Rhodospirillum rubrum ATCC 11170: one gene and its partner. The protein of the gene in region 2 interacts with the protein of the main gene of each other region in a pairwise test. Links are inferred from orthologs where the notes say so. Each region holds a gene or a part of one and is shown on either strand. Other genes may lie near its edges.

Evidence for each region. Proteins that work in one complex are often made in the same cells at the same time.
Region 1: the proteins of RRU_RS03015 (region 2) and gltA interact in binary tests that used the Escherichia coli proteins (3 or more experiments, as listed by UniProt). The link is inferred for Rhodospirillum rubrum ATCC 11170 from one-to-one orthologs.

Annotation. Positions count from the first base shown.
Region 1 is NC_007643.1:1,883,798-1,886,733, forward strand. What follows is about bases 24-2,887. They hold gltA (citrate synthase), read right to left. Parts: upstream 2,175-2,887; coding sequence 873-2,174; downstream 24-872. Other genes in these bases: lpxB (lipid-A-disaccharide synthase), read left to right, coding at 24-716; gltX (glutamate--tRNA ligase), read right to left, coding at 2,302-2,887. Also shown: more of lpxB, read left to right, coding at 1-23; more of gltX, read right to left, coding at 2,888-2,936.
Region 2 is NC_007643.1:684,953-687,996, forward strand. What follows is about bases 33-3,004. They hold RRU_RS03015 (diacylglycerol/lipid kinase family protein), read right to left. Parts: upstream 2,019-3,004; coding sequence 1,047-2,018; downstream 33-1,046. Other genes in these bases: RRU_RS03010 (methyl-accepting chemotaxis protein), read left to right, coding at 33-1,023; RRU_RS03020 (UDP-2,3-diacylglucosamine diphosphatase), read left to right, coding at 2,364-3,004. Also shown: more of RRU_RS03010, read left to right, coding at 1-32; more of RRU_RS03020, read left to right, coding at 3,005-3,044. UniProt on the Escherichia coli protein: In vitro phosphorylates phosphatidylglycerol but not diacylglycerol; the in vivo substrate is unknown.

The sequences.
Region 1 (2,936 bases), 1.2 Mb from region 2 along the record:
TCGGTCATCCGGTGATCGAAACCCCGGCCGGGGCGGGCAATGGCCCGGCCTTTCGCCAAGCCCATGATATCGCCGCCGAGGCCCCCCTGCTTGTCGTTCTGCCGGGCAGCCGGCGCGGCGAGGTGCGGCGCCTGCTGCCGGTCTTCGCCGCCGCTGTCGAGAAACTGGCCGACCGCCACCCCGATCTGCGGGTGGTTATTCCGACCCTGACCTATCTGCGCAGCTATTTGCTCGATGAAACCGCCTCCTGGCCGGTCGAGGTCAGCGTGGTCACCGGGCAAAGCGGCAAGTTCGACGCCTTCGCCGCCGCCAACGCGGCGATCGCCGCCTCGGGAACCGTCAGCCTGGAACTGGCGATGGCCGGAACCCCCCATCTCATCGCCTATCGGGTGAACGGATTGACGGCCGAGATCGCCAAGCGGCTGGTGACGGTGCGCTTCGCCGATATGGTCAACATCCTGTTGGACCGCCCGGCGATCCCCGAATTGCTCCAGACCGAATGCACCCCGGCCAAACTGGCCGAGACCGCCGAAAGGCTGATGACCGACGAAACCACGCGCCGCGACCAGCGCGCCGCCATGGCCGAAGCGGTCAGTCAGCTGGGCGGACGGGATGATCCCCCCTCGCGCCGCGCCGCCCGCCTGATCTTGTCCAAGATCGCCCTAGAGCGGGATGGCGAAAAGTGTGCGCGGTTTTCGCCTAAGATCCCGCTCTAACATTTAGATTTAGATCAGGATTCAGATTTCAGGTCGATCAGACCTGAAATCTGAATCCTGATCTAAGGCGGTGAGCCGCCGGAGAGCGGGACGATAAAAAGGCGGTCTCCTTTGTGGAGGCCGCCTTTTTTTGATCGGGAGCGAAAAGCCTTGGGTTTAGCGCTTGTCCATCGGCAGGAAGTCGCGTTTGGTGGCGCCATTGTACAGCTGGCGCGGCCGGCCGATCTTCTGGTCGGGGTCCTCGATCATTTCCTTCCACTGGCTGATCCAGCCAACGGTGCGCGCCAGGGCGAACAGGCAGGTGAACATCGAGGTCGGGATGCCGATGGCGCGGAAGATGATGCCGGAATAGAAATCGACGTTGGGATAGAGCTTCTTTTCGATGAAGTATTCGTCTTCCAGCGCGATCTTTTCCAGCCGCATGGCGATTTCAAGCAGCGGCTCGTCGACGATGCCAAGCTCGTCGAGCACTTCGTGGCAGGTCGCGGCCATGATCTTGGCGCGCGGGTCGTAATTTTTGTAAACGCGGTGACCAAAGCCCATCAGACGGAACGGATCGTTCTTGTCCTTGGCTTTCTTGACGAAGTCGTCAACGCGATCGGGGCTGCCGATCTCGGTCAGCATCTTCAGCACGGCCTCATTGGCGCCGCCATGGGCGGGGCCCCACAGCGAGGCGATGCCGGCGGCGATACAGGCGAAGGGATTGGCCCCCGACGATCCGGCCAGCCGCACGGTCGAGGTCGAGGCGTTCTGCTCGTGGTCGGCATGCAAGATCAGGATGCGGTCCATGGCGCGGGCCAGAACCGGGCTGACCTTGTATTCCTCGCACGGGGTGGCGAACATCATGTGCAGGAAGTTTTCCGCGTAGGTCAGGTTGTTGCGCGGATACATGAAGGGCTGGCCCTGGGAGTACTTATAGGCCCAGGCGGCGATCGTCGGCATCTTCGCCACCAGCCGGTGCTGGGCGATCATGCGCTGGATCGGATCGGTGATGTCGATGCTGTCGTGATAGAAGGCCGAGAGCGCCCCGACCACGCCGCACATGACGGCCATCGGATGGGCATCGCGGCGGAAGCCGTCATAGAACTTGTGCAGCTGTTCGTGGACCATCGTGTGATAGGTGATGATCTTCTCGAACTCGGTCTTCTTGGGCGCCGTCGGCAATTCGCCGCGCAGCAAAAGATAGGCGACTTCGGTAAAGTCGCAGTGCATGGCAAGGTCTTCGATGGCATAGCCACGGTGGAGCAGGATGCCGGCGTCGCCGTCGATATAGGTCACGGCGGAGGAACAGCTGCCCGTCGAGGTATAGCCCGGATCGTAGGTGAACATCCCCGTTTCCGTGTAGAACTTGCGAATATCTACCACATCGGGCCCGGTCGAACCGCTCAGGATGGGAAATTCGTAACTTTTTCCTGAGCGGTTGTCGACAAGGGTCACGGTTTGCTTGGAGTCCGTCATAGGTCATTCCCCCATGCTAGAGTGATTCTAGAAATTCGGCGGGCATCTGCGAACCCATCGGCGTGGCGCACAATACACCAAGCCCCATCACCGCGATCAATTTTTTGTTGCCCGGCGGACCTTGCTATTAGGAGTGGCTTTGGGCGTCGCGAAGACGCCCGAGAGTCTCGTCGGGGCCAAGGATTTCCATGACCTCGAAGATCGGCGGCGAGACCGTGCTGCCGGTCAGCGCCGCGCGGATGGGCTGGGCGACCTTGCCCAATTTCACCCCGCGTTCCTCGGACATTACGCGCGCGAGATTTTCCAAGGAGTCGCGCGTCCACGGGGAGAAGTCATCAAGCTTGTCGATCAGGGCGGCCAGGATCGTCCGCCCCTCGTCATCAAGGGCCTTTTCGGCCTTGGCGTCGATCGCCAAAGGGCGCGGCCGGACATAGAAGGCGGCGAGGTCGGCCAGTTCGACCAGGGTCTTGGCCCGCTCCTTCAGCCCGGCCATTCCCGCCCGCAACAGGGCATGGCCGGCGGCCGGGATGTCGAGGCCCAAGGTGGATTCGAGTCGGGGAACGAGCAGGGCGGTCAGGCGGTCGTCATCGGTTTCGCGCATATACGACCCGTTGAGCGCCGTGAGCTTCTGCATATCGAAGCGCGAGGGCGAGCGGCCGATGCTTTCCAGGCTGAACCATTCGACGGCCTGTTCGGTGGTGAACACCTCGTCGTCGCCATGGGCCCAGCCCAGGCGGACCAGATAATTGCGCAAGGCCTCGG
Region 2 (3,044 bases):
GCGCTGATGCACCGGCTAGCGGCGGGCGATACCGGCGTGGTGGTGACGGGAACCGAACGCGGCGACGAATTCGGCGAGATGGCCAAGGCGCTTCAGACCTTCAAGGACAACGCCCTGGCCAAGATCGCGCTGGAGGAGGAGGGCGAGAGGGCCAAACGTCAGGCCGAGGAGCGCCGCCGCGCCGATCTGGCCACCCTGGCCGACCGCTTCGAGCGTGAGATCGAAGGGCTGGTCACCCTGGTGGGGACCGCCGTCGACCAGATGACCAAGGGGGCCGGCCGGTCGGTCGAGCGCACCGAGGCCAATGCCCTTTATTCCGATCAGGCGGCGCGGACCGCCGAGGAAATGGCCGCCGATATCGGCCGGGTCGCCGAAGCCGTGGAGGAGATGGCGCGCGCCGTGACCGGCATCGGCGAGCGGGTGACGCGGGCCAATGCCATCGCCGTCGAGGGCGGCAGTTCCGCCCGCGCCGCCGTCGGCCGGGTCTCGGCCCTGGTCGGCGCGGCCGATCGCATCGGCGATGTCGTCACCCTGATCACCACCATCGCCAGCCAGACCAACCTGCTGGCCTTGAACGCGACGATCGAGGCGGCACGGGCCGGTGATGCCGGCAAGGGCTTCGCCGTGGTCGCCGGCGAGGTCAAGACCCTGGCCAATCAAACGGCGCGGGCTACCGAACAGATCGCCGAACAGGTGGCGGCCATCCAGCGCGAAACCGCCGATGCCGCCCGCGAGATCGAAAGCGTCGCCGGGGTGATCGGCGCCATCGGCGATCTCAACGCCCAGGTCGCCCAGGCCATCGGTGATCAGGGGCAAGCCGTGGCCGGGATCGGCCAGATCGTCGTCGCCACGGTCAGCGGCGCCGGCAGCTTAAGTGAAACCGCCCGGGGGGTCGCCGCCCGCTCGGCCGAGGGCGGCGAGGCGGCCCGCGCCATGGGCCGCGATGTCGCCGATCTGCACCAGCGGGTCGGCGAGCTTGGCAAGACCGTCGACGCCTTCGTCGGCTCGCTGCGCGCCGGCTGAGGTCTTGGGCGTCGCGTTCCCGTCTAGGCGGCGGGGGCGGGGACGATCAGGGATACCGGCTCGGCGGCCATGACGATATCGACGGGCATATGGGCGACCGTATCGCCATCGGCTTGCAGCGGCTGGGCGCCCTGCAGGGCGATGCGCACGCGCGTCGCCTCGATGATCTCGACATCGGGCAGGCGGGGCAGGCGGCCCATGGCCAGGGCCAGGGCATAGCGCGCCACATGGCGCAGGCCCGGGCTTTTGAGCAAGATCACCTGAAAGGTCGGGTGCGAGATGTCGGCCAAGGGCGCGGCGATGAACGGCCCGCCGTAATATTTGCCGTTGCAGACCACGGCGGTGGCGACATCGGCATGGATCGTCCGGCCGTCGGGGGTGTCGATATCGACGGCGCAAAGCGGGAAATCATAGCTGAAGGCTCGCTGAACCGTACACCAGACATAGGCCAGCTTGCCGGTCTTGCGCTTGAGGGCGAGATCGACGGTATCGACGACATGGGCGTCGAAGCCGGCGCCGGCCATCATCACGAAGCGGCGGGGACCGGCCAACGGCGTTTCGGCGCTGGCCCGCACCTCGCCCAGATACAGCTTGCGGAGAACGCCGGTGGCGATGACCTGGGCGGCCTTGCCCGGATCGCGGGGGATCCCGGCCTCGATCGCCAGCACATTGGCGGTGCCCAGCGGAATCACCCCCAGGGCCACGCCGCTTCCGGCCAAACCATTGGCAACCTCGTTGATCGTGCCGTCACCGCCGGCGGCGACCACCACATCGACATTACCGGCCAGGGCCGCCTCGCGGGCCATCAGCGTGGCGTCGCCGGGCTTGGCGGTTTCGCGCAAGCCCACCGTGCAGCCCAGTTTCTCCAGGCCAAGCAGGGTGCGGTTCAAGCGCCGCTGCTTCAGGGAACCCGCAGCCGGGTTGGCGATAATCATCACCCGCCGCTGGGCGGGGGCCGGAGCGGGGTTGGCAGGCGCAAACGGCAGGACACGCATCGGGGAGGGGGGACCTTGTCAAGGGATCAACGGGGCGGATAGGAGAAAAGGGGTGGGTAAGCTCCGCCGTCAAGGGTGTCCATGAAGGAAAAAAGACGGACTGTCGAGTCAAAGTAATGTTTCACTTTAAAGACAAGGGGGTGAATTATTTGTTTCCCGGCCGAATGAGGGTGGTCGCGGGGCGGGGGGAAGGCTAAAACCCGCTGCGGTGAACGCGATGTCTAGGGGGTGGTCATGCTCGGGGCGGTCCCGCTCAAGGGGTGGCCCGGTCCCTCAAGTCCGGCGGGCGCCGCCCCTCTCCATCGTCGATCGGCGAGCATGGAACACGGACGCGCACTGACGGCCATGACGGACTCCTCCCGGCGATATCGCGCCATCTTCCTGTCCGATATTCACTTGGGCACGCGGGGGTGCAAGGCGGACATCCTGCTTGATTTCCTCAGGCAAACCGAGTCCGAGACCCTGTATCTGGTCGGCGACATCGTTGACGGCTGGCGCCTGCGCAAGCATTGGAACTGGCCGCAATCGCACAACGACGTGGTCCAGAAGCTGCTGCGCAAGGCGCGCAAGGGGGCCCGGGTGGTGTTCATCCCGGGCAACCACGATGAATTCGCCCGCAGTTACTGCGATGCGGATTTCGGCGATATCAAGCTGATGCGCGAGGCCGTCCATCAGGCCGCCGACGGCAAGCGCTATCTGATCATTCACGGCGACGAATTCGATGGCGTGGTCAAATACGCCAAGTGGCTGGCCAAGGTGGGCGACTGGGCCTACGTCTGGCTGCTGGAGGCTAATCACTGGTTCAACGTCGTGCGCCACCGCATCGGCCTGCCCTATTGGTCGCTGTCGAAGTACCTCAAGCACAAGGTCAAGAACGCCGTCAAATACATCGACGACTTCGAGACCTCGATGGCCGAGGTTGCCCGCCTGCGCGGGATGGACGGCATCGTCTGCGGCCATATCCACCATGCCGAGATCCGGCCGATGGGGGATGTCCTCTACTGCAACGATGGCGATTGGGTGGAA